2 linked regions of the Thiohalobacter thiocyanaticus genome follow. The protein of the gene in region 2 binds, or shares a complex with, the protein of the main gene of each other region. Links are inferred from orthologs where the notes say so. Each region holds a gene or a part of one and is shown on either strand. Other genes may lie near its edges. The genes, in order: accD and CFK21_RS10040.

What was found.
Region 1: the proteins of CFK21_RS10040 (region 2) and accD are in contact, whole or in part, in a solved structure (PDB 8UXZ), measured with the Escherichia coli proteins. The link is inferred for Thiohalobacter thiocyanaticus from one-to-one orthologs.

What each region holds. Positions count from the first base shown.
Region 1 is NZ_AP018052.1:1,628,933-1,640,644, reverse strand. Bases 1-2,852 are described here. They hold accD (acetyl-CoA carboxylase, carboxyltransferase subunit beta), read right to left. Parts: upstream 1,931-2,852; coding sequence 1,070-1,930; downstream 1-1,069. Other genes in these bases: trpB (tryptophan synthase subunit beta), read right to left, coding at 2,829-2,852; trpA (tryptophan synthase subunit alpha), read right to left, coding at 2,005-2,832; folC (bifunctional tetrahydrofolate synthase/dihydrofolate synthase), read right to left, coding at 1-892. In the rest of the region: more of trpB, read right to left, coding at 2,853-4,037; CFK21_RS07580 (phosphoribosylanthranilate isomerase), read right to left, coding at 4,042-4,668; tRNA pseudouridine(38-40) synthase TruA, read right to left, coding at 4,781-5,560; CFK21_RS07570 (hypothetical protein), read right to left, coding at 5,694-6,404; CFK21_RS07565 (class I SAM-dependent methyltransferase), read left to right, coding at 6,513-7,274; CFK21_RS07560 (hypothetical protein), read left to right, coding at 7,280-7,672; CFK21_RS07555 (hypothetical protein), read right to left, coding at 7,786-7,998; CFK21_RS07550 (FimV/HubP family polar landmark protein), read right to left, coding at 8,187-10,688; CFK21_RS07545 (aspartate-semialdehyde dehydrogenase), read right to left, coding at 10,814-11,712.
Region 2 is NZ_AP018052.1:2,158,543-2,173,474, forward strand. What follows is about bases 670-3,629. They hold CFK21_RS10040 (acetyl-CoA carboxylase carboxyltransferase subunit alpha), read right to left. Parts: upstream 2,651-3,629; coding sequence 1,688-2,650; downstream 670-1,687. Other genes in these bases: tilS (tRNA lysidine(34) synthetase TilS), read right to left, coding at 670-1,610; dnaE (DNA polymerase III subunit alpha), read right to left, coding at 2,911-3,629. Outside these bases: CFK21_RS10030 (CTP synthase), read right to left, coding at 1-99; more of tilS, read right to left, coding at 348-669; more of dnaE, read right to left, coding at 3,630-6,414; CFK21_RS10050 (ABC transporter permease), read right to left, coding at 6,698-7,900; CFK21_RS10055 (ABC transporter ATP-binding protein), read right to left, coding at 7,900-8,610; CFK21_RS10060 (efflux RND transporter periplasmic adaptor subunit), read right to left, coding at 8,607-9,905; CFK21_RS10065 (efflux transporter outer membrane subunit), read right to left, coding at 9,902-11,371; rnhB (ribonuclease HII), read right to left, coding at 11,639-12,256; lpxB (lipid-A-disaccharide synthase), read right to left, coding at 12,249-13,439; lpxA (acyl-ACP--UDP-N-acetylglucosamine O-acyltransferase), read right to left, coding at 13,453-14,223; 3-hydroxyacyl-ACP dehydratase FabZ, read right to left, coding at 14,220-14,678; lpxD (UDP-3-O-(3-hydroxymyristoyl)glucosamine N-acyltransferase), read right to left, coding at 14,671-14,932. UniProt on the Escherichia coli protein: Component of the acetyl coenzyme A carboxylase (ACC) complex. First, biotin carboxylase catalyzes the carboxylation of biotin on its carrier protein (BCCP) and then the CO(2) group is transferred by the carboxyltransferase to acetyl-CoA to form malonyl-CoA.

The sequences.
Region 1 (11,712 bases), 520 kb from region 2 along the record:
CGTCCTGCGTCAGGTGCTGGCAGCGGCCGGCCAGTACGGCCGTAGCCAGCCCCCCGGCAATGGCCGCACGCGCTACCGGCAGTCGCGACTGCAGGCATTCCACGGCCATGAGCGCGGCAGCGGCATTGTGCAGCTGCACGCCCCCGCCCAGCGCCGGCAGCGGCAGTTCCTGCCAGGTGCACTGCAGCGACCACCAATCCCAGTAACCGTCGCGGGAGCGGCGGCTGCCGAAGGCCCGGTCCAGGGCATACCAGTGAGCACCACGCTCGGCCGCGGCCGCGGCCAGATCGGCTGGCGGGTCGGGGTCGCCGCAGATCGCAGGACGGCCAACGCGGAAAATGCCGGCCTTCTCGCGTGCGATCAGGTCGCGTGTCTCGCCCAGCCAGTCCATGTGATCCAGACCGATGGAGGTGACGACAGCGACATCGGCGTCCAGGATATTGACCGCATCCAGGCGCCCGCCGAGGCCGACTTCCAGCAGCGTGACATCGACCTGTGCCCGCGCGAACAGCCACAGCGCGGCCAGGGTGCCGAACTCGAAATAGGTCAGGCTGATGTCGCCACGCGCCGCATCGACGGCCGCGAACGCGGCCATGATGTCGGCATCCGCGGCCTCGCATTGTTCAATGCGGATACGTTCGTTGTAGCGGATCAGGTGAGGCGAGGTATAGAGCCCGGTGCGATAACCGGCGTGACTGTAGATGGCCTCGAGATATGCCAGCGTCGAGCCCTTGCCGTTGGTCCCGCCCACGGTAACCACCGGACATGCCGGTTGCAGCAGGTCCAGGCGATCGGCCACGGCGCGCACCCGGTCGAGTCCGAGTTCGATCTCGCGGGGGTGCAGGGTCTCCTGCCAGCGCAGCCAGTCGGCGAGGGAGTCGAAGCGCGTCACTGCGGTGCCTGGCCCCGGAGGGTGGGGTACCCGTAATGGAGCTCTGGGGGCTGGCTTGAGCGCAGCGCGGCAATCTCGTAACACCGCCTCATCCGTTGCGGGATTGCCACGTCGCTACGCGCCTCGCAATGACGTAAGACTTTCATTCAGGGGTGGAAGCGGCTGATGCAGGAGATTCTAGGATGCACTGCGATGCATAAAGATGGCCAGTAACCGGGCGACCCTGTCGCGCATCTCGCGCCGGTCAACGATCATGTCGATCGCCCCATGCTCCAGCAGGAATTCGCTGCGCTGAAAGCCTTCCGGCAGGGTCTCGCGCACGGTCTGCTCGATCACGCGCGGGCCGGCGAAGCCGATCAGCGCATTGGGTTCGGCAATGTGCACGTCGCCCAGCATGGCCAGGCTGGCGGACACGCCGCCCATGGTCGGGTCGGTCAGCACCGAGATGAAGGGCAGTCCGGCCTGCCGCATGCGTCCCAGCGCGGCACTGGTCTTGGCCATCTGCATCAGTGAGAACAGTGCCTCCTGCATGCGGGCGCCGCCGCTGGCGGAGAAGCACACCAGCGGCAGTTCGTTGTCCAGGCAGTGGTTCACGGCGCGCACGAAGCGCTCGCCCACCACCGAACCCATGGAACCGCCCATGAAGGCGAAGTCGAAGGCGCTGGCGACCAACGGCAGCCCCTGCACCTGACCCTGCATGACGATCAGCGCATCGGACTCACCAGTGGATTTCTGCGCCTGGTTGAGCCGATCGCGGTACTTCTTGCTGTCACGGAATTTCAGGATATCGACGGGTTCGATGCCGGCAAACAACTCCTCGCGCCCGGCCTCGTCCAGGAAGGTCTGCAGCCGGCGGCGGGCACGGATGCGCATGTGATGGCCGCACTTGGGGCAGACCTCCAGGTTGCGCTCCAGCTCGGCACGGTAGATCACCGAACTGCAGGCGTCACACTTGGTCCACAGCCCTTCCGGCACGGTACGCTTGTTACCGCCTTCGGTGCGGATGCGCGTGGGCATCAGTTTCTCGAACCAGCTCATGTATAACTCTCGATATCCAGTTGTCAGAGGTGCGGACGGCGCCCGGGACCGGCGGGGTCACGCAATCCCCGGCTTCACGAGACGGCAGCAGCCGGCTGCGTAGCGTCCATGGCAGCGCGCATGGCGCGCAGTTCTTCGGCCACCTTCTCCCTGATGACCTCGGGATGCCCGCTCGCCTCGGCGATGTGGCGCACCAGCGCACTGCCGACGATTACGGCATCCGCGGCCCGACTCACCCGTGCGGCCGATTCGGCATCGCGGATGCCGAAACCCACCCCGATGGGCAGCGCTGCGATGGATTTGAGATGGCCGACCTTCTCGGCCACCGCGTCCACGTCCAGCCGGGTGGCACCGGTCACGCCCTTGAACGAGACATAGTACAGAAAACCGCTGGCCTGCTCGGCGATGCGCGCCACGCGCGCATCGGTGGTGGTGGGCGAGAGCAGGAAGATGGGATCGATGCCATGGCCCTTGAGTTCGCCGGCCAGTTCCCCCGCCTCCTCCGGCGGCAGATCCACGGTCAGCACCCCGTCCACCCCCGCCTGCTGCGCGGCGGCGGCGAAGCCGGCGTAGCCCATGGCCTCGATGGGATTGAGATAGCCCATCAGCAGCACCGGGGTCTCGTCGTTGTCACGGCGGAACCCGGCCACCATTTCCAGTACCCGGCGCAGGCTCACATGATGCTTCAACGCCCGCTCGCAGGCGGCCTGAATGACCGGCCCGTCGGCCATGGGGTCGGAAAAGGGGACGCCCAGTTCGATGATGTCGGCGCCGGCCTCGACCATGGCATGCATCAACGGCACGGTGCTGTCGGGGTCGGGGTCACCGGCGGTGATATAGGGGATCAGCGCCTTCCTGCCGGTCTGGCGCAACGCCTCGAAGCGGCCCTCGATGCGGCTCATACCTCGATCCCCTCGTGCGCCGCGACGGTGTGTATGTCCTTGTCACCGCGCCCGGACAGATTGACGATGATGATCTGGTCCTGCGCCATGGTCGGCGCCAGCTTGGTGGCATAGGCCAGGGCATGACTGGATTCCAGCGCCGGGATGATGCCTTCCATGCGGGTCAGATCGTGGAAGCCCTGCAGCGCCTCGCTGTCGGTGACGGCCACATAACGGGCACGGCCGCTGTCCTTGAGCCAGGCATGCTCGGGGCCCACACCGGGGTAGTCCAGGCCGGCGGAGATGGAATGGGTTTCGGTGATCAGGCCGTCGTTGTCTTCCATCAGGTAGGTGCGGTTGCCGTGCAGCACGCCCGGACGGCCGGCGCACAGGGGCGCGGCATGGCGACCGGAGTCTAAGCCGTCGCCGCCGCCCTCGACCCCGTACAGGGCCACGTCCCTGTCATCGAGGAAGGGATGGAACAGCCCGATGGCGTTGGAGCCGCCGCCGACGCAGGCGATCAGGGCATCCGGCAGCCGGCCGGCCTGCGCCTGGATCTGTTGGCGCGCCTCACGGCCGATCACGGCCTGGAAGTCGCGCACCATGGCCGGATAGGGATGCGGCCCGGCGACGGTGCCGATGATATAGAAGGTGTTGTCGACATTGGTGACCCAGTCGCGCATGGCCTCGTTGAGTGCATCCTTGAGGGTCTTCGAGCCGGATTCCACGCCCACCACCTCGGCACCCAGCAGGCGCATGCGGTAGACGTTGCTGGACTGGCGCTTCATGTCCTCGGCGCCCATGTAGATGACGCATTCCATGCCCAGCCGCGCGGCGACGGTGGCGGTGGCCACGCCGTGCTGGCCGGCGCCGGTCTCGCCGATGATGCGGGTCTTGCCCATGTGGCGGGCCAGCAGGGCCTGGCCGACGGTGTTGTTGATCTTGTGCGCGCCGGTGTGGTTGAGATCCTCGCGCTTGAGGTAGATCTGCGCCCCGCCCAGGTGCCGGCTCCAGCGCTCGGCGTGATACAGCGGCGAGGGCCGGCCGACATAGTAATGCAGGTCGCGGTCCAGTTCGGCCTGGAAATCGGGATCGCTCTTCAGCGTTTCGTAGGCCTGGCGCAACTCCTCGATGGGCTCCATCAGGGTCTCGGCAACGAAGCGCCCGCCATAGGGCCCGAAGTGCCCGTTGGCATCGGGCAGGTCGGTGAAGTGCAGCGGCGCCATGGCCTCAGTCGGTGTTGACACGGTTGACTCCTTGGATGAAGGCGGCGATCTTCGCCGGATCTTTGATCCCCTTGTCCTGCTCCACGCCGCTGCTGACATCCACGGCATAGGGACGGGTGCTGCGCACGGCCTGCTCCACATTGCCGGCATCCAGCCCCCCGGCCAGGATCAGCGGTCGCGGCCGCTCGGGCGGAATGCGGGCCCAGTCGAAGCGCTCGCCGCTGCCGCCCGGCACGGCCGGGTGCCAGGCATCCAGCAGAATGCCGGCGGCCCCGCGCCAGGCCTGCATCGCCGCAGCCACATCCATCTCCGGGTGCATGCGCAGGGCCTTGATGTAGGGATGCCCCAGGCCATCACAGAACTCCGGCGTTTCGTCGCCGTGGAACTGCAGCAGGTCCAGCGGCAGTGCCTCGAGGTGTGCACGCACCGTCTCGGCAGCGGCATCCACGAACAACCCCACCTTGCACACGAATGGCGGCAGCGCCGCGATGACAGCCCGGGCCTGCTCGATGTCAACCGCGCGCGGGCTGCGCTCATAGAACACCAGCCCGATGGCATCGGCGCCGGCGGCCGCAGCGGCCACACCGTCGTCGGACCGGGTGATACCGCAGATTTTAACGCGCACGCGCATGCACAGGCTACCGGATTCTCGCTGGGGTGAAACCCGCAATCCTGTCACAACTGCAGGGGAATTGCAGCTTTTTGCAGCCCGCAGGCACGAAAGCATTCAGATGTGGGTCGGATCAGCCTATGTCCGGCAGCACCGCCTCCCCGGGCAGAGCGAACTCCGATGGATATGCCACCTTGACGAAATACAACCCACCGGCCGGCGCCGTGATGCCGCTGCGCGAGCGGTCGCGGCCGGCCAGCAGTCCGGCCAGCCAGTCCACCGGCTGCTCGCCCCGACCCACCGCAATCAGGCTGCCGGCGATGTTGCGCACCATATGGTGCAGGAAGGCATTGGCCTCGATGTCGAGCAGGATCAGGTCGCCCCGGCGCTGCAACTCCAGCCGGTGCAGGGTACGCACCGGGTGTCTGGCCTGGCAGGCCAGGGCCCGGAAGGCGGAGAAATCGTGCTCGCCCAGCAGCGGACGGGCGGCGGCCTGCATGGCCTCGACATCCAATGGACGATGCTCCCAGCACACCCGCTTACGCAGCAGGGCCGGGCGATGACCGCGGTTGAGGATGAGGTAGCGGTACTGGCGTGCCGTGGCCCTGAACCGGGCGTGGAAATCCTCGCTGATCGGCCGCACCCAGGTGATCGCGACCTCCGGCGGCAGATTGGAATTACCGCCCAGCAGCCAGGAGCGCATACTGCGCCCGGCATGGGTATCGAAGTGCACGACCTGGGCAGTGGCATGCACACCGGTGTCGGTACGCCCGGCACAGACCACGCTCACCGGATGATCCGCCACCTTCGACAGGGCCTGTTCCAGCGCGGCCTGTACGCTGGGGGCGTGGCTCTGGCGCTGCCAGCCGTTGAAGGCGCTGCCGTCGTATTCGATGCCCAGGGCGATGCGCATCAGGGTTTCTCTCCACGGCAGCGACGGGAACGCGGAGAACGCAAAGGCGCAGAGACACAGAGAAGTCCCTGTGGCGCTGTCTGCGAACCGGGGCGGGAAAATGCAACCAGAGGCTTGAGGGCGCTCATGCCATTCATTCCACTCCGACCCACCAGGGCATGAGCATGACCAGCGCGATCCCGGCCGGCCAGGCCCATTCCCACCAGGCCGGGCGCGCCTGCACCGGGATCTCCAGCGCCACCGGCGGGTCATTTTCCGCCGCCTTCAGCACCCGCTGCCACAGACCCGGCAGCGCCGCGGCGAAGGCACGCCACTGGCGCAGAGGCGGCAGTTCCGCCTGCCATGTCCGGATCAGCTCCTGCGCCTGCGGCACCCGCTGCAGGGTGAGCACGATGCGCACATTCAGCCGGCGGGCATCCAGCCCGAGGCGCTGCAGCGGCCGGGTGAGCCAGGCCAGCCCGGTCAACAGCTGTTCCCGCGGCGTCGTGGTGAGCAGCAGATAGACCGCCAGCACCATCCCCAGCAGAATCACCGCCCGCACCCCACCTGCGGCCAGTCCCTGCCAACTCGGCGACAAGGTCCCCAGTACCGGGATCAGCGCCTCACCCGGTGTGAGCCAGCCGTAGACGAACACCAGTGCGAGCAGCAGCCAGCGCAGCCGTCGCAGCGCCTGTCCGGCCCCGGGGATGCGCAGCGAACCGCGCGCCGGCCAGGACAGCAGCACGAACGCCGCCAGGCCGGCCAGACCCAGCAGCAGCGCCGGCCCGCGGGCATGCGCCAGCCCGGCAGCGAATGCCAGCAACGACAGAATACGGATGGCAGGGGACGGGGAGGCGATGGACATGAAGGAATTCTACCCGCACCGACCCTCCCTGGGCCATTATTCCCCCAGGTTGATTTCCAGCCGCAGGATCGGGAAGATCACGCTATTCCGAAGCAACTGAGACGAAGCATGAGCCAGTCGAAGATCAAGACCGACGAGAAGAAACAGCATTTTGACGATATCTACGTTGCCGAGACCCCCGTTCCCTTCAAGGAGCGCATTCTGGATGCGCTGGACTATATCTCGGACGACTTCAACCGCCGGATGTTCGACCGTCTGATCCTGCCCTGGGTGCAGGAAAAGGCCGGCCGCGGCGAGACGGTGCGCTATGTCGACCTGTGCGCCTGCTTCGGCAACACCACCATGGCCACCGTCTACGGCATGGACTACGAGGCCATCCGCCACAACTGGCGTGACACCGACGCCTGCCGGAGGATCGAGGCCGAGCGCCGCTTCCCGGCCCATACCACCGGCATCGACATCTCCGGCAACGCCATGGCCTACGGCCAGAGTTGCGGCCTGTTCGACGACACCGTGGTCGCCGATCTCAACGCCCCTTCCGCCGAGGCGAAACAGGCGGTGGATGCGGCGATGGAAAACGCCGACGTGGTGATCTCCACCGCCTCGCTGGTCTATCTCGAAACCGATGTCATCAAGGCGCTGATCGACGCCTTCGCCCGCGCTCCGCGTGAGGGCTACATGCTGGTCAACTTCCTCAATCCCTTCAGCCTGGACAAGGCGGACGAGACCAAGCGCCTGTTGCTGGAGCGCCTGGAGTTCGTCGGCAGCATGGCCACCCGCCACCGCCGCATGTCGCCGCTGGAGCAGGAGAACTACCCCGGTGAGGAGTGGTCGCTGCTGGAGATCTGGGTCCTGCGTCGCAGGCCCTGAGACCGATGACCGCCGGCAGAGAAGTCCTCTATTCCATTATCGAGTCGCCGGCGCACCCGGACTTCTCGCAGCTGTATCGCCGTCTCGGGATCGCGCAGATAAAGCTCAATTCCCAGCGCAAGGCGATCAACGAACTGAAGAAGAACCCGCCCGACTGGGTCGTGGCGGAGTTCTTCTACGGCTACGGCAACAACTACGCAGGCGTCAATGTCTGCAACCTGGATGTCTTTCTGTACAGCCTGCAGAAATATGCTCCGGAGGCGAAAGTGATCGTACTGGTGGAAAAGCCGGAGGCGCAGTATGTACCGCGGCTGGCCGAACTGTTTACGCTGCATGCGGTGCTGACATTGCCGGTGGAGGAAAAAGACATGCAGGCCGCACTCGATACATTCTCATAGGTTGTCAGGTCATACGCGGCATCGGGATGCACGCCAGCCAAAGCCGACAGCCACTGATCCCGGCATGAAAAACCCGGCCGGGGCCGGGTTTGGAAATCGGCAAACAAAGCCCGTCAGTTTTCGGTGGCTTCTTCCACCTTGTCGCCGGCCTCTTCCATGGCATCGCCCATTTCCTCGCCGGCTTCCTTGAGCTTTTCAGTGGTGGCTTCCATGGACTCGTCGATCTTCTCACCGGCCTGTTCCGCCGGACCCTGGCTCTCGCCGCAGCCGGCCAGGCTCAGGCCGAGGGCGATCATCAGCACGCTGAGCATATTCTTACTGTTCATGGGTGACTCTCCTTGTTTATTCATTTATGGGGTGAAGCGCGCAGAGTTTCGTAGCTGTTGCCGGGGAATGCAAGGGGCGGCATCACAATTTCCGCTCCGCCGCCGGTGCAGTCCGGCTGCAGAGGCTGGAAAAGAACAAAGCCCGGCGGGTGCCGGGCTTTGCTATCTACAGTGACCCGCCGTCGGCGTCAGACGACTTCCTTCATCAGTGTCTCCGCCTCGGACTTCTGGGCCTGGTTGCCCTCTTCCATAACTTCTTCCAGGATGCTGCGTGCACCTTCCGGATCGCCCATCTCGATATAGGCACGGGCAAGGTCGAGCTTGGTGGAGACCTCATCGCCGGCCTGCAGTTCACCCTCGCCGACTTCGACTTCCTCCTCGGCTTCACCGACCGGCGCGGCCGCCTCGTCAGTCTCGCTGAGATCGAACTCAAGCATGTTTTCGTCATCGTCGGCCAGACCCGGCACCTTCTCCTCGGCAGGTTCGACTCCTTCCGTTTCAGCCCTGTCTCCGGGAGCGAAGCTCTCCAACTCGCCCAGATCGAAATCGAGCGAGTTGTCCTCCTCGGCTCCCGCCTCGGATTCGGCAGTGGCCGTCCCGGCTTCGTCCAGGCCGGTATCGCTCGTGTCCATACCACCGAGGTCGGTCAGTTCCGGCTCGGCTGGCGCGGGCGCCTCGACCGCACCGCCGCCTGCCAGATACAGGCTGTTGCCGGGGTTGAGTTCGCGTCCCATCTCCACCACCCGCTGCCAGGCGGGATCCTCCTGGTTCTCCAACCGGGCCAGCAAGGCCTCGGCCTCGGTATCGAAGGCACTCTGGTTCCGGGCGGCATGGAAGACTTCCAGCAGCTTGAGCCGGTAGTCGGCGTTGTCGGGATCGTTGTCCAGCGCACCCCGGATCAGTTCCTCGGCCTGCTGGTAGCGGCCGTAGGCAAGGTAGACGTCCGCCTCGGCGATGGGATCGGCCTCGGCCTCGTTCTGCAGGGTACCCATATCGCTGACGGAAAAATCCGTGAACAGCGAGGAGTCAGACTGCGGCCCCCCGGAGGCCGCCGGCGCCGGCGCCTCTTCCTGCGGCTCGGCCGCCGCCGCCTCGGCTCCGCCGGCAGCGGCACCGACGGCAGTCGCCGCGGATGCACTTCCCGCGCCGCCCTTATCCCCGGGCTCGGCCAGAATGCTTTCCTTGAACTCGGTTGTGGCCATGCGGCGCTTGCGTGCCCCGAGCCAGGCCAGGATCAACAGCAGCAGGGCAACGGCACCGGCGCCGGCCTGCCACAGAGGATTGGTCAGGAAACGGCTGAGCAGGCCTTCTTCGGCCGGGGCCGGGGCGGGCTGGCGGATATCCTCCTGCAGGGCGGGCGGCGCGGGTTCGGCCTGGGCCTCCGGTGCCGCGTCAGCCGGCGCGGGTTCCACCGGCTCGGTCCCGGCGACCAGTTCATCCGGCGCCGCGGCAGCCGCGGTTTCATCCGTCATCTGTTCCTGCGCAGGCACGGGGGATTCCTCTCCCGCGTCAGCGGCAACTGCCTCTTCGCCGGCCAGCGAGCCCTGCATCCGGGCCAGTTCGTCATCACTGAGCTGGACCAGACGATGCAATTGGGCGATCTGCTGCTCCAGGTCGGCCAGCCGCTCATTGAGGTCCTGGTTCTGCTGACGCTGAGCTTCGAGTTCCTCCACGGCCAGTGCCAGTTCCGTACGCACCTGCTCCACTTCGGTGCCCGCGCCTGCCTCGCCCCCGGCACCGTCGGCAGCGGCGGCGGCATCGGCTGCATCGGGAGTGACCAGCTTGAGTTGGGCATCAGCGCCTGCGGTCGCGGCCGGGCCGGCCTCGTCGGCGGACACCGCCGGCTCCGCTGTTTCCGCGGCCGGTGCCTCGCGCTCGACCTTGCCGACGGCCGGTGCGGCGGCTGTCTCGTCACTGCGACCCTCGCGCCACAGCCGGTGATGCCGGCTGACCTCGGTCCGGGCCTCGGCCTGGCTGATGGAGGTAAACTCCTCCCGCGACGGTACGCGCAGAACATGTCCGGCCTTGAGACTGTTGACGTTGCCGTGCTGGAAAGCCTCCGGGTTGGCACGCACCAGGCCGAGCATGGTCTGCTGCATGCTCACCCCGGCATCGGGACGTACCTTCTCGGCGATGTTCCACAAAGTGTCGTTGCGCTGCACCGGTCCGTACTCGGAACCGGTGAAGATCGCTTCCCGGCGGCCTGAGTCGGCAGGCCGGGAAGGCGCCGGCGCCGGGACGGCCTGGCGGGCAGTGGTCGGCGCGGTGGCTGCCGGCGCCGGGGCCTCGGCGGGCATAAGTGCGGGCGGATCGATCAGCATGGTGTACTCGCGCACCAGCTGTCCGCTGGCCCAACTGGCCTGCACCATGAAATCGAGGTAGGGCTCGCGCACCGGCTCCTGACTGGTGACCTTGATCACGGCGGTGCCGTCGGGCCGGGTGGTGACAGCGAACTTCAGCCGGGTGTGCAGGTAGATGCGTTCGACCCCGGCCTGTGCATAGGCCTCGGGCGAAGCCAGCCGGACCTTGAGTTGATCGACCTCCTCCGGCGTGGCCGACAACAGGGTGATCTCGGCGTCCAGAGGCTGATGCAGGGCGGAGTTTAGCTTGATTTCACCCAGTCCCAGGGCGTAGGCATGACTGGCGAAGGCGCCCAGCATGGCCGTGACTAAGGCCGTTTTCCTAACCATTTTGCTTCCTCTCATGTGCCCGAGGACCCGTCCTGTGCTGGATCCCGTCGTTTTGGTGTTTGTGGAGAAATATCCTGCAACTAGTCGTTCTTTCTCGGAATTTCTTGAGTCCGCCCCACTATAGCCTAGAGGTGGTCTCTGACCAACAACTCCGCGATCTGGATGCTGTTCAGGGCGGCACCCTTGCGCACATTATCGGCGACCACCCACAAATCTAAACCGCGCGGATGCGAGATATCCTCACGGATACGCCCGACATAGACCGGGTCGTGATTGGCCCCTTCAGTGACCGCGGTGGGATAACCGCCGTCGGTGTGTTCGTCCAGCACCACGATGCCCGGCGCCTTGCCCAGCAGTTCGCGGGCCCGGGCGGCGGTGAGCTTGTCGCGGGTCTCGATGTGCACCGCCTCGGAGTGGCCATAGAAGACCGGCACCCGCACCGCGGTGGGATTCACCTGGATGTTCTCATCGCCCATGATTTTGCGGGTCTCCCACACCATCTTCATCTCTTCCTTGGTGTAGCCGTTGTCCATGAAGGCATCGATGTGCGGCAGGCAGTTGAAGGCGATCTGCTTGGGATAGACCCTGGCCTCGATGTCCTTGCCGTTGAGCAGCTGCGCGGTCTGGGTCGCCAGTTCCTCGATCGCCTCCTTGCCGGTGCCGGAGACGGCCTGGTAGGTGGCGACATTGATGCGCTCGATACGGGCGGCGTCATGCAGGGGCTTGAGCGCGACCAGCATCTGTATGGTGGAGCAATTGGGATTGGCGATGATGCCGCGATTGGTATAACCGGCCACGGCTTCGGGATTCACCTCGGGCACCACCAGCGGGATGTCGTCGTCATAGCGGAACTGGGAGGTGTTGTCGACCACCACACAGCCGGCGGCCGCCGCCTTGGGCGCATACTCCTTCGACACCGAGGCGCCGGGCGAGAACAGGCCGATCTGCACCTGCGAGAAATCGAACTCCGCCAGGTCCTGCACGGTGAGGTGCTTGTCGCCGAACCGCACCTTGCTGCCGGCCG
Region 2 (14,932 bases):
GAGGCCGCGCGCCTCCAGGATGGCGGCAAGCGAGGCCGCGGCAATGCCTTTCCCCAGTGAGGAAACCACACCGCCGGTTATGAAGATGTATCGGGTCATGCGATCCAAGCAGTTGTCGAGGAGCGAGATTCAGCGGCCGGCGGGATGACGCGGGCGGCGCTACGGACGGGAGTCAACGATACCAGAACCCCCCCACCCGTACAACGCGACCCGCATCACAAACGGCTCCATTGCTGATCGTAGGTCGGGTTAGCGCAGCGTAACCCGACACGAAGCCGGCAAATGTCGGGTTACGCCCTCTCGGGCTAACCCGACCTACGGGTCGGGCGCAGAAAAGCGGGGCGGAATCAGCCCGGCAAACGGCTCCATTGCAATACCAGGCCGGGCTGCTCGCCGCGCGCCTGCCAGCCCTCCGCGAGCCACAGGCCGGCCACGGCAACGAGTTCATCGTCACAGTACACCAATGGCACGCGGTCGCGCTCCCAGGGGGGAATGCCGCGCTCCTGGAACAGGTGCTTGAGACTGTGGTGATGACCGCGACCGGCCGGGGCCAGGCGTTCGCCGCCGACGCGGAAACCGAGCTGCAGGCGACGGCCGGCGAGCGCCTCCCGGGCCAGCCCCTGCCCCGGCGTGGGCATGACCTCGAGCCGGCCTGCGGCGGCAGGGATATTCACGTCACCGCCGTCCCAGCCCTGTCGCTGGGCGGGCGGCACGGGCAGCGGCGGCATGGCATAGAGATCGTCCCGGTAACGGCGCACCTCGCCCCCGGGCCAGTGCACCCGCGGCATGGTATCGGCGCGGGCCCCCAGCACGCTCTGCTCGATCTGTTCCAGCACCGCCTCGCTGGGCATGAGCAGGCCCAGGCCATGCAGCCAGTAGCGCAGCAGGTTGCGCCGACGCGGCGGGGTGTAATGCAGCAGGGCCGCGACCGACAGGGTGGCCGGTCCCCGGCCGCCGACCTGCAGCAGATCGCTGATGGCCAGATCGACCTGCAGACTGGCGGCATCGGCCTGGTGGCGGGCCGCACGGGCCAGGGCACGTTTCACGCCCGGCCAGCGCGCCTGCAGCCGCGGCAGGATCTCGTGGCGCAGGAAGTTGCGGTCATAGTGCCGGTCGGCGTTGCTCGGATCCTCGATCCAGTCCAGATCCCGGTTCCGGGCCCACTCCAGCAGCTGGGCACGCGTGACCTCCAGCAGCGGCCGGCACAGCCAGCCCGGGCCGAACACGCTCACTGCGGGCATTCCCGCCAACCCCCTGGGTCCACTGCCGCGCAGCAGCTGCAGCAGCAGGGTCTCGGCCTGATCGTCCTCGTGATGGGCCGTGACCAGACAATGATCCGGTTGCAGCCACTCACGCAGCGCCCGATAGCGGGCCTCGCGCGCAGCGGCCTCGGGGCTCTCGCCCGGCCCGGGCCGGGCCTCGACCCGGTGCAGTTCAAAGGGGATGTCCAGCTCCTGGCACAGCGCCCGGCAGCGCTCACTCCAGTGCGCCGAGTCCGGCTGCAGCTGATGATCCACATGCACCGCACCCAGCGGCATCCCCAGCTGTTCGCGCTGATCGGCCAGCCGGTGCAGCAGAACGACCGAATCCAGACCGCCGCTCAATGCCACCCAGCAGGCCTGCGCCTGGGGAATCCATTCCTTGATGTGACGGGCGACCGGGGGGAGCGTCGAGGTGCTCAGAAGGGTCAGGCCTTTTCGTTGTACTCGCCGAACTCGAGCAGCCGGCGGTAGCGGGTCTCCAGCAGCGTATCCAGAGGCTGGCCGCGCAGGCTGTCCAACTCGCTCAGCAGCCGCGCCTTGAGCAGTTCCGCCATGCGTTCCGGATCGCGGTGGGCACCGCCCAGCGGTTCTTCGATGACGGTGTCGATCAGACCCAGTTCCAGCAGCCGGCGCGAGGTGATGCCCAGGGCCTCGGCGGCATCGGCGGCCTTCTCGGCGCTCTTCCACAGGATGGAGGCGCAGCCCTCGGGCGAGATGACCGAATAGGTGCTGTACTCCAGCATCAGCAAGCGGTCGCCCACACCGATGGCGAGCGCGCCGCCGGAGCCGCCCTCGCCAATGACGGTGCAGATGACAGGTGTCTTCAGTTCCGCCATGACCTGCAGGTTGCGGGCGATGGCCTCGCTCTGGCCGCGCTCCTCGGCGCCGATGCCGGGATAGGCGCCGGGGGTGTCAATGAAGGTCAGCACCGGCAGCTTGAAGCGCTCGGCCGTCTGCATCAACCGCAGCGCCTTGCGATAGCCCTCGGGGCGCGGCATGCCGAAGTTGCGGTGCAGCTTCTCCCGGGTGTCGCGGCCCTTCTGCTGGCCGATGATCATCACCGGCTCGCCCTCCAGCCGCGCCACGCCGCCGACAATGGCGGGGTCGTCGGCAAAGGTGCGGTCGCCGTGCAGTTCCTCGAAATCGGTGAAGATACGGGCGATGTAGTCCAGCAGATAGGGCCGCTGCGGATGCCGGGCCAGCTGGGCGACCTGCCAGGCATTGAGCCTGGAGAAGATGGACTGGGTCAGCGAGCGGCTCTTCTCTTCCAGGCGCCGGATCTCCTCGCTGATGTTGATCTCGGCATCGTCGCCCACATAGCGCAGTTCCTCGATTTTCGCCTCGAGTTCCGCGATGGGTTGTTCAAAATCCAGAAAGTTCAGGTTCATGGGGGCGTAAGGATACTCGGCTGCGGGTAGGGCGGCAACCGCTGCCGATGTTCAACACAAAGGCGCGAAGGCGCAGAGAACGCAGAGTTTTCAATCATGTAGGATGGGCTGGGCAGAGTAGTAGGTCGGGTTAGCGCAGCGTAACCCGACACTCGGCAGGAGATCCTGTCGGGTTACGCCCGAATGGGCTAACCCGACCTACCTCTCATACATCTTGCGTCCTCTGCGCCTTCGCGCCTCTGCGTTGAAGATTTTCACTTTCAGTGGGTATTGTACTCGACCTGCACCCGCCCTTCGCCGCCGGCCAGTTCGTCCAGGCGGTGCAGCAGTTCGTCGGCGGGCTGCACCCGCCACTCATTGCCCAGCATGATATGGGCCCGGGCGCGGTCGTTGTGGTAGTTGAGCCAGACCGGGCAGCGGCCCTCGCGATAGGGCTGCAGGGTCTCGGCCAGGTGCTGCATGAAGCCGTTGCCGGCACGCGCGGCGTCGACCTCGATCACCAGCCGGCGGGCGAAGGCGGCGCGGGCCTGGCTGATGTCGTAGATCTCGTCGGCGGTGAGCTGGTAGCCGCCGGAATAGTCGTCCAGCGCCAGTGAGCCCTTGATCACCAGCACCCGGTCCCTGGCCAGCAGGTTGCGGTGGGCCTCGAAGGTGTCGGAGAAGACCCTCACCTCGATGCGCGCGCTGCGATCATCCAGGGTGGCGAAGGCCATGCGGCCGCGCCGGGTGTTGCGCACCCGCAGGGCTATCACCAGACCGGCGAGCGTGACAGTGCGTTCCTGACCGCGGCTGTTGCCGCCGTCGGCCGGCACGCTGTCGGGGACGACATCGGCGATACGCCCGCTGGTGAAATGCGCCAGCTCGGCCTCGTAGCGGCAGATGGGATGGCCGCTGAGATACAGCCCCAGGGTTTCCTTCTCGCCGGTCAGGCGCTCATCCTCGGTCCACTCGGGCAGTTCGACCAGGTCCAGCGGCTTGTCCACCGGCGCCGGTCCGGCCTCGCCGAACAGGTCGTTCTGGCCCAGGTCGGCATCGCGCACATGCTGCTCGGCCAGTTTCAGCGCCATCGGCAGCTGCGCCATCAGGGTGGCGCGGTTGGAGCCGATCTCGTCCAGCGCCCCGGCCCGGATCAGTGCCTCCAGCACCCGGCGGTTGAGCTTGCGCAGATCCACCCGCCGGCAGAAATCGAACAGGTCCGCGAACGGCCCGTTGGCCTCGCGCTCGGCGATCATGCTTTCGATCGCGCCCTGGCCCACGCCCTTGATGGCCCCCAGACCGTAGACCACCGTATCCACGCCCTCGGCAGTGAAACGGTACATGGAACGGTTGACGCTGGGGGGGATGACGCCGAGTTGCATGTCGCGGCATTCGTCGATCAGGGTGACCACCTTGTCGGTGTTGTCCATGTCCGCCGACAGCACCGCCGCCATGAAGGCGGCCGGATAGTGCGCCTTGAGCCAGGCGGTCTGGTAGGAGACCAGGGCATAGGCCGCCGAGTGCGACTTGTTGAAGCCGTAGCCGGCGAACTTCTCCATCAGGTCGAAGATGTAGGTGGCGGTCTTCTCCTCCACCCCGCGCTCCAGTGCGCCCCGGGTGAAGATCTCGCGCTGCTTGGCCATCTCCTCGGGCTTCTTCTTGCCCATGGCGCGGCGCAGCAGGTCGGCGCCGCCCAGGGTGTAGCCGGCCAGCACCTGGGCGATCTGCATCACCTGCTCCTGGTACAGGATCACGCCGTAGGTGGGCGCCAGGATCGGCTCCAGATCGGGATGCGGGTATTCGACCCGCTGGCGCCCGTGTTTGCGGGCGATGAAGTCGTCCACCATGCCCGACTGCAGCGGCCCGGGGCGGAACAGCGCGACCAGGGCGATGATGTCCTCGAAGCTGTCCGGCTGCAGGCGCCGGATCAGGTCCTTCATGCCGCTGGACTCGAGCTGGAATACGGCGGTGGTTTTGCAGCCCTTGAGCAGCCTGAAGCTGTCCGGGTCGTCCAGCGGAATGGTCTCGATGTCCACGTCGGGCTCGCCGGCCTCGCGGCGGATGGCGTTCACGCTGCGCAGGGCCCAGTCGATGATGGTCAGGGTGCGCAGGCCGAGGAAGTCGAACTTGACCAGGCCGACCGCCTCGACGTCGTCCTTGTCGAACTGGCTGACGATGCTCTCCGAGCCGTGTTCGCAGTACAGCGGGGTGAAGTCGGTCAGCTTGGTCGGCGAGATCACCACGCCGCCGGCGTGCTTGCCGGCATTGCGCGCCAGGCCCTCCAGCGACTGCGCCAGCTCGATGATGCCGCGCACCTCCTCGTCCTCGTCGACCAGGCGTTTGAGTTCCTCCTCCTGCGCCAGCGCCTTGTCCAGGGTCATGCCGATCTCGAACGGGATCAGCTTGGCGATGCGGTCGACAAAGCCGTAGGGATGCCCGAGCACCCGGCCGACGTCGCGCACCACCGCCTTGGCCGCCATGGAGCCGTAGGTGATGATCTGCGAGACCTTCTCGCGGCCGTAGCGGCGGGCGACATAGTCGATGACGCGGTCGCGTCCCTCCATGCAGAAGTCGACGTCGAAGTCGGGCATGGACACGCGTTCGGGATTGAGGAAGCGCTCGAACAGCAGGTCGTAGGCGATGGGATCGAGATCGGTGATGGTCAGGGCATAGGCGACCAGCGAGCCGGCGCCCGAACCGCGCCCCGGCCCCACCGGCACGCCGTTGGACTTGGCCCACTGGATGAAGTCGGCCACGATGAGAAAGTAGCCGGGAAAACCCATCTGGTTGATGACGTCCAGTTCGATCTGCAGGCGCTCGTCATAGGGTCTGCGCTGCTCGGCGAATTCCGGGGCGGTGCGGTCGAACAGCTTGTCCAGGCGCTGCTCCAGGCCTGCGTGCGCCTGCTGATTGAAGTATTCCTCCATGGTCATCCCGTCGGGAATCGGGAATTCCGGCAGGAAGTTCTCGCCCAGGGTCAGTTCCAGGTTGCAGCGCCGGGCGATCTCGACCGTGTTCTCCAGCGCCTCGGGGATGTCGGCGAACAGCTCCGCCATCGCCTCCGGTGTCTTCAGGTACTGCTGATCGCTGTACAGGCGCGGCCGGCGCGGATCGTCCAGGGTGCGGCCGTCATGGATGCAGACGCGGGCTTCGTGGGCCTCGAAGCCATCGGCCTGGATGAAGCGCACATCGTTGGTGGCCACCACCGGCACGCCCTGTTGCGCGGCCAGGTCGACCGCGGCATGCAGGTAGTCCTCCTCGTACTCGCGGCCGGTGCGCTGCAATTCCAGGTAGAAGCGGTCGGGGAACAGACGCCGCCAGTCGGCGAGCAGGTCGGCAGCGACATCGGCGTGCCCGGCAAGCAACGCCTGACCGATGTCACCCTGACGTCCGCCCGACAGGGCGATCAGGCCGTCGGTCAGGCCGTCCAGCCAGTCGCGTTTCAATACCGGCACGCCGCCGTGCTGGCCCTCGGTGTAGGTGCGCGAAACCAGCTGCGACAGATTCAGATAGCCCTGGTTGTTCTGGCACAGCAGGGTCAGCCGGTGCGGCTGGTTGGGATCGTTGGGATTCTCCAGCCACAGGTCCACGCCGATGAGCGGCTTGAGCCCGCCGGCGATGGCCGCCTTGTAGAACTTGACCATGGCGAACAGGTTGCACTGGTCGGTGACTGCCACCGCCGGCATGCCCGCCGCGCGCGCCGCCTTGACCAGCGGCTTGATGCGCACAATCCCGTCGACCAGGGAGTACTCGGTGTGCAGGCGGAGATGGACGAAGGAGACGGGCATGGGGGCAAAGTTTCCGGCACCGCGGCGGGGGATGCAAGGCTTGACAGTTGGGCTCAGAGCCTGGGCGAGAACAACGCAGAGGGCACAGAGGCGCGGAGACGCAGAGTTTCATAAGGAAATACCTGAGGAAACTCTGATTAATTCGATGATTCTCGTCATTGCGAGCGTAGCGAAGCAATCTCACACTGCAGAATCAATCGGTTGGAGATCGCCGCGGCGCTACGCGCCTCGCAATGACGAATAAATCAGAGGTTCCCTGATTAATCCGTCATTGCGTTCCGGTTCACTCGTGGCGCAGGGCGTCGATCGGATCCAGGCGGGCCGCGCGGCGGGCCGGGAAGTAACCGAACATCACGCCGATGGCGGCGGAGAACACGAACGAAAGCAGGTTGATGGCCGGATCGAAGATATAGGGCACCGACATCAGGCCGGCGAGAAACACCGAGGCGCCCGCGGCCAGCAGAATACCGATCACACCGCCCAGGCTGGACAGCACCACCGCCTCGATCAGGAACTGCAGCAGCACGTCGCGCTCGAGCGCGCCGATGGCCAGGCGGATACCGATCTCGCGGGTACGCTCGGTGACCGACACCAGCATGATGTTCATGATGCCGATGCCGCCCACCAGCAGGCTCACCGCGGCCACCGCACCGAGCAGCAGGGTCAGGACGCGGGTGGTGCCGGTCAGGGTCTCGGCGATCTGGCGTGTATCCATGACCCGGAAGTCGTCATCCTCGAACTCGCTGATGTTGCGCCGCTCGCGCAGCAGCGAAATCAGTTGGGCCTTGACCCGGTCGATCGAGGCGCCGGCGGCCACCGAGACCATGATCATGCGCACATCCGTATTGCCGACCAGGCGCCGCTGCACCGTGCGCAGCGGCATGATCACGGTGTCGTCCTGATCCGAGCCCATCGCCGACTGGCCCTTGGCGCCGAGCAACCCGATCACCTCGCAGGCGAACTGCCGGATGCGGATCTCCGCACCCACCGGATTCTGCTGCCCGAACAGATTCTCCCGCACTGTCTCGCCGATCACGCACACCGCCTTGCCGGCGCGCTCCTCGAGTTCGGTGAAACTGCGCCCGGCGACGATCTCCCAGTTGGCGGCGGTGAAATAGGCGTTGCTGCTGCCGGTGACCGAGGTGGACCAGTTGCTGGCCTGGAACACGGCCGTCACTGCACTGCTCACCACCGGCGCCACCGCCGCCGTGCCGCCGATCTGGTTGCGCACCGCCTCGACGTCGGCGAGTTTGAAATTGGGTGCGGCCTCCGCCGCCGGGCCGAAGCGCTGGCCGGGGCGCACCATGAGCAGGTTGCTGCCCATGCTGGCGATCTGGTCGGCCACCGAGCGGGTGGCGCCGTTGCCCAGCGTCACCATGGTGATGACTGCGGCCACACCGATGACCACGCCGAGGATGGTCAGAAAGGAGCGCATCAGGTTGCGGCGGATGGCGCGCAGGGCCAGCATCAGGGTGTTCCACCACATCAGACCTGAGCCTCCGAGCGCGTGTCGCTGTCCACCCGCCCATCGACGAAGCGCACGACGCGCCGGGCGTAGGCGGCCATGTCCGGCTCGTGGGTAACCATCAACACGGTGATGCCGCTGTCGCGATTGAGGGCGGCGATCAGTTCCATGATTTCAACGCTGGTATGGGTGTCCAGGTTGCCGGTGGGCTCGTCGGCCAGCAGCACCCGGGGGCCGGTGACGATGGCGCGGGCGATGGCCACGCGCTGCTGCTGGCCGCCGGACAACTCCCCCGGGGTATGGTGCTCCCAGCCTTCGAGGCCGACCTGGGCCAGCGCGGCCCGGGCCGCGGCATGGCGGGCCGCGGCCGGCGCCCCGCGATAGATCAGCGGCAGTTCCACATTCTCCAGCGCGGTGGTGCGCGCCAGCAGATTGAAGCCCTGAAACACGAAACCGAGAAAGTGCCGCCGCAGCAGTGCGCGCTGGTCGCGCGTCAGCCGCTCCACCTGCATCCCCTGAAAGGCATAGCTGCCGCCGGAGGGCGTATCCAGGCAGCCGAGGATATTCATGGCCGTGGACTTGCCCGAGCCGCTCGGCCCCATCACCGCGATGAACTCCCCCGGCCGGACGTCCAGGTCGATGCCGCGCAGGGCCTGGAAGGCGGCCCGGCCCTGGCCGTAGGTCCTGGTGATCCCCTGCAGGCGGATCAGCGGCGCGTCGTCCGCGGTCATCGGGTCACCGACATCTCGGTAATGACCTCCATGCCGGGCTCGAGGCCGCCGCCGAGGATCTCGGTGACGCGGCCGTTGGTCGCGCCGGTCTCGACCGTCAGCCTGACCGCCTGTCCATCGCGCAGTACCCACAGACCCTGGCCGCCCCCGCCGCTGCCCGCGGTCCGGGGCCGGGAACTGCTCTGGGCCGGCCGCCGCGGCATCAGCGATCCGATCACGCCGCGGCCGGAATCCTCCGCCGCCGTCGCTGCCGGCGGCGTGAAGCGCAGCGCGGCATTGGGGACCAGCAGGGCGTCCTCGCGCACCAGGGTCGTGATCTCGGCCGTGCCGGTCATGCCCGGGCGCAGACTCAGATCCCGGTTGTCCACCTTGAGCACGGCCGGATAGGAGATCACGCCATCGCTGTCGGTGGCGTTGTAGCCGACACGGATGATCTCGGCCTCGAAGCGCCGTCCCGGCCAGGCATCGACGCTGAAGCCGGCCGGCTGCCCGGGCTGCACCTGGCCGACATCGGCCTCGTCCACGTCCACCCGCAGTTCCATCTGGGTCAGATCCTCGGCCAGCAGAAACAGGGTCACCGCCTGCAGCGAGGCGGCCACCGTCTGGCCCGGGTCGACCGCGCGCTCCAGCACCACGCCGTCGATGGGCGAACGGATGCGGGCCTTGTACAGGTTGGTCTCGTCGCTGCGCAGCGCGGCCCGCGCCTGGGCGACCCCGGCCTGCGCGCTGGCCACATCGGCTTCGGCCCGTGCCAGTTCGGCCTCGGCGGTCTCCATCTCGGCATGCGAGGGCACCTTGCCGCCGGACAGGCGTGAGACCTCGCGAAACCGCGCCAGCCGCGCCCGCACCTCGGTGACCGTGGCCTCGGCCTGTTCCAGGGCCGCTTCGGCCGCGGCCACCGTCGCGCGCGAGCGGGCCACCGCATCCTCGAACTTGGACAGGTCGAGTTCGGCCAGTATCTGGCCCTCGGTCACGCGGTCATCGTCGTCGACGAACACCGACTCGACCGTGCCGGACATCTCGCTGCCGACCTCCACCTGGTTGGTCGGCTCCAGCCGGCCGGTGGCCGATACCGTCACCACCAGCGTGCCGCGCTCCACGGTCTCGGTGCGGTACTGCGGCTTGCCGGCATCGCCATTGCCGCCGAACATGAAGTAGGCGGCCAGTAGCAGCAGAATCAGGCCGGCGATCAACGGCAGGCGCCAGCGGCGCAGCCGGCCGCCGCTGCCCTGCCGGGTCAGGATGGCTTCGAGGTCGGCGGCCGGACCGCCGTCGGGTCGGGAAGTATCGTTCATGGATCGATCCTGGTATGTGCTGTGTCCGGCGCCGCAACGGATGCGGATGCGGGCGCCCAGCCGCCGCCGAGGGCCTTGTAGAGCCGGATCTGGGCCGCCGCCAGCTCCCCGGTACTGCTGGCGAGCTGGTCCTCCAGGCTGAGCAGGCTGCGCTGGCTGTCGAGCACGGAGAGGAAATCGGCCAGCCCGGCGGCATAGCGCTGTTCGGCGATCGTATGGGCCTCCCGCGCCGCCGCCACGGCCCGGGCCAGGCGCTCCCGGCGTTCGGCGGTTGCGGCCACGTCGACCAGGGCGTTCTCCACCTCCTCGAGCGCGGCCAGTACCGCCGCCTCGTAGCCCAGCCGCGCCTGCTCGAGCAGCGCGTCCTGGATCCCGATGTTGGCGCGGATGCGGCCGGACTGGAAGATCGGCGCAGTGACGGCACCCAGCAGCGAACGGGCATCCGCGCCATTGTTGTTCAGACCGGACAGGCTCAACGCCTCCAGTCCGATGGAGCCGGACAGCCGGAAACCGGGATAACGCGCCGCCTCGGCCTGGCCCAGGCGGGCGGTCTGTGCCGCCAGCCGCCGTTCGGCGGCACGCACGTCCGGGCGTCGCCGCAGCACGTCGGCGGGAATGCCGACGGCGGCCGCGCGCCCGGCCAGGGGCACGGCGGCCGTCGCGGCAAGCCGTTCGCGCAGTGCGCCCGGATTCCGGCCCAGCAGTACCGCCAGCCGGTGTCGGGCCGCGCTCACCGCGCTGCGCAGCGCCGGCAGCGCGGCCTGCGCGCTCTCCAGATCGGTGCGCGCCTGGGCGACATCCAGTTCCGGCACCAGTCCCGCCTGCCAGCGCCAGCGGGTCAGGTCATGGGTTTCGCGGCGGGCGGCGACACTGGCCTCGGCCACGGCCAGGCGCCGCTGGGCCGTGCGCAGATCGGTGTAGTTCAGTACCACCTCGGCGGCCAGCGAGACCCGGGTGTCGCGCAGTGTCTCGAGGCTGGCGTCGAGTTCGGCGGCGGCGGCCTCGCGGCCGCGGCGCAGGCCGCCGAAGATGTCCGGCTCCCAGGCGGCGTCGAAGCCGGCGCTGTACAGATCGCGCGTGGCGCCGGTCCCGAGCGTTTCGCTCGACGTACTGCGGGCCGCCGAGGCCGCGGCGTCCAGTGCAGGCCCGAGCTGGGCGCCGGCCAGGGCGCGCCGCGCCCGCGCCTCGCGCAGCTGGGCCCGGGCGGTGGCCAGCTCGCGGTTGGCGGCCAGGGCCTCGTCCACCAGCGCGTTCAGCAGCGGATCCTCGAACTGGCGCCACCATTCGGCCAGCACGGCGGCATCCGGGGCGCGGGTATCGGTTGCCGTCCCCCAGTGCGCGGGCACCCCGGGTTGCGGTGCCTGGTAGTCCGGACCGACCGCGGCACAGGCGGACAACAGCGAGGCAATCACCGTGCAGAGCACGGCATGCGGCGGCAACAACAACGAATATCCGTGCGGCTTCATATCCTCTGTCCCGGCACGGCCCATGTCCATGTCCATGTCCATGAGCCACAAGTAACACGTATCCTAGCCTGTATTCGCCCGGGGGATCTGACCCACATCAAGCTCAGGGCGGGGATCCGGCGGTGCCGGCGGATACTGCACGCTCACGGTGAAGGGTGTGCAATCGCGGGCTGGAACAAGCACACCCCATCCGACATATACGGACAGTTGCCGGAAACGGGCCTGCAGCCGATCCGGCCTGTGAGACCGCTTTTCCCCGGCTCTAGCCTATCGGCCCCGTCCCTGTTCAATCAGGCGCCGCACCGGCGCATAGGAACGGCGATGGATGGGCGTCACCCCCAGGCGCTCCAGCGCGGCCAGATGGGCCTGGCAGGGATAGCCCTTGTGGCTGGCCAGACCGTAGCCGGGATACTGCGCATCCAGAGCGATCATCTCCGCGTCGCGCGCCACCTTGGCCAGGATGGAGGCGGCGCTGATGGCCTCGACCCGGCTGTCGCCCTTGATGACGGCCTGCGATGCGCAGGGCAGTTCGGGACAGCGGTTGCCGTCGATCAGGGCCAGTTCCGGCGCCACCCCCAGGGCGGCGACCGCGCGCTGCATGGCCAACAGACTGGCCTGGAGGATGTTGATGCGGTCGATCTCCTCGACCTCGGCCCGGCCCAGGGCCCAGGCCAGGGCCTGTTCCCGGATCTGAGCGGCCAGCACGCCGCGCCGCTTCTCGCTCAGGGTCTTGGAATCGGCCAGGCCCGACAGCGGCCGGGCCGGGTCCAGGATGACCGCGGCGGCCACCACCGGTCCGGCCAGGGGGCCGCGCCCGGCCTCGTCCACGCCGGCAACGCAACCGGTGGCATCGACAATGAAATCCAGTTCCGCCTGCTCAGGCATGGCCGGCCACCTCCAGCACCGCGGCCGCGGCGGCCTGGTCGGCATTGTGCTGCAACTCGGTGTGCAGTTCCCGGAAGCGTCGGGTCAGCAGGCTGCGACGGGCCGGATTGTGCAGCTGGTTGAGCAGCGCCTGGCCCAGATTGACCGGCGTGACCTCGTCCTGGATGTACTCGGGCACCAGGGCCTCGCCGGCCAGCAGGTTGGGCAGACTGTAGTGCGGCACCCTGACCAGCCGTTTCATCATCCAGTGGGTGGCCGGCGCCAGCCGGTAGGCCACTACCATGGGGCGCTTGAGCAGCATGGCCTCCAGCGCCGCGGTGCCCGAGGCCAGCAGCACCGCATCGGCGGCGGTCATGGCGGTGCGGGCGCGGCCGTCGAGCAGGGTCAGCGGCAGGTCCGCCGCACTGCGGGCAAGGATGGACTCGAACAGCTCCCGGGTCCGGGGACTGGCGCAGGGCACGATGAAATGCAGTCCGCGGTCGCGTTCCAGGCACCACTGCAGGGTCTCGATGAAGGGTTGCGCCAACCGCTGTACCTCGCCCAGCCGGCTGCCGGGGAGCACCGCCACCAGCGGACCGCGCTCGGGCAGTCCCAGCTGCTGCCGGGCGGCAGTCGCATCCGGCAGCAGCGGGATGCGCTCGGCCAGGGGATGGCCCACGAAGGTCACCGGCACGGCATGGCGGCGGTAGAATTCGGCCTCGAAGGGGAACAGGGTCAGCATCCGGTCCAGGCTACGCACGATGCGCTTGATGCGGTAGCCGCGCCAGGCCCACACCGACGGGCTGACATAGTGCAGTGTGCGGATGCCCTGCCGGTGCAGGCGGCGCTCCAGGCCCAGGTTGAAATCCGGGGCGTCGATGCCGACGAATACATCGGGCGGTTCGGCCAGCAGCTGCCGGGCCAGCCGGCGGCGCAGCCGCAACAACCCGGGCAGATGCCGCAGCACCTCCACCAGCCCCATCACCGACAGGGCCTCCATGGGATAGAGACTGCGGCAGCCCGCCGCCTGCATTTCCGGGCCGCCGATGCCCTCCACCATCAGTTCCCGCCTGCCGGCCAGCTGTTCGCGCAGGGCGTGGATCAGGCCGGCGCCGAGCTGGTCGCCCGAGGCCTCGCCCGCCACCATGGCGATGCGCAGCGGCGGAAGAGGTCTGGTCCGGCCGGTGTCGGTGGTTTCATCCATGACAGCTGAATCTTCAGCGCACGATGCCGCGGGTCTGCTGCTGCAGAAAGGCGATCAGAGACTGCACCTGCGCATCCCCGCCCTGCTCCGCCTGCAGCTGGACCAGCGCCTGTTCCAGCGGCAGGCCGCTGCGATACAGCGTCCGGTAGGCCTGCTTGAGTGCGCGCAGGCTGCCGGCGGAGAAATTGCGCCGCTTCAGGCCTTCGCTGTTGAGCCCGTGGACATGGGCGGGATGACCGGAAACCATCATGAAGGGCGGCACATCCTTGCCGATCACGCTGCCGAAGGCGGTGAAGGCATGGGCGCCGATGGCGCAGAACTGGTGCACCAGGGTGAAGCCGCCGAGGATGGCATGGTCACCGACCCGCACGTGCCCGGCCAGGGCGGTATTGTTGGCAAGGATGGTATGACTGCCGACATCGCAGTCGTGGGCGATATGCACATAGGCCATGATCCAGTTGTCATCGCCAAGGGTGGTGCGGCCGCGATCCTGCACGGTCCCGCGATGGATGGTGACCCCTTCGCGGATGGTGTTGTGGTTACCGATGACCAGTTCGGTGGGCTCGCCGGCGTATTTCTTGTCCTGCGGCGCCTCGCCGATGGAGGCGAACTGGTAGATACGGTTGTCGCGGCCGATGCGGGTGGGCCCGTTGATGACCACGTGCGGGCCGATGACCGTGCCCGCCTCGATGCTCACGTCAGGGCCGATCACGCTGAAGGGTCCGACCTCCACCCCGGTCGCCAGCATCGCGCCGGGATCGACCAGGGCCTGGGCATGAATCAAGATTCGACTGCCCTCTCGGTGCACATGAGTTCGGCGCTGGCGGCGAGCTTGCCGTCCACCTTCGCCTCGGCCTCGAACACCCAGATGCCGCGCCGGGTGTTCTTCACCCGCACATGCAGCATCAGTTGATCGCCCGGCTCGACCGGACGCTTGAAGCGGGCCTTGTCCACGCCCACCAGGTAGTAGAGTACGTTCTCCCTGCGCCCTTCCCGGCCCATACTGCGGAAGGCCAGCAGACCGGTGGCCTGGGCCAGCGCCTCGATGACGAGCACACCGGGCATGATGGGTTTTTCCGGAAAGTGCCCGTTGAAGAAGGGCTCGTTGAAACTGACGTTCTTGTAGCCCACCAGGTGTTCGCCGGCGACGTATTCGGTGACCCGGTCGATCAGCAGAAAAGGATAGCGATGCGGCAACTCCCGCATGATTTCATTGATGTCCATTAAAGTGTCAGTCATTCTCGTTGTCCGGTGATTTCTTATCGATTGCGCCGTCCCGCAGCGCGGTCAGCTGTTGTTCCAGACTCTGCAGCCGCCGGGCCATGTCATCGAGACGCCGCAGGCGGGCCTGGATACGGTTCCATTTATCCGCCGGCATGGCGGCGAGTCCGGAGGAATACACACCCGCCTCGGTGATGGAGCGGGTGACCATGGACATGCCGGTCACCACCGTGTGGTCGGCAATCTCCAGGTGCCCCACCACGCCCACACCG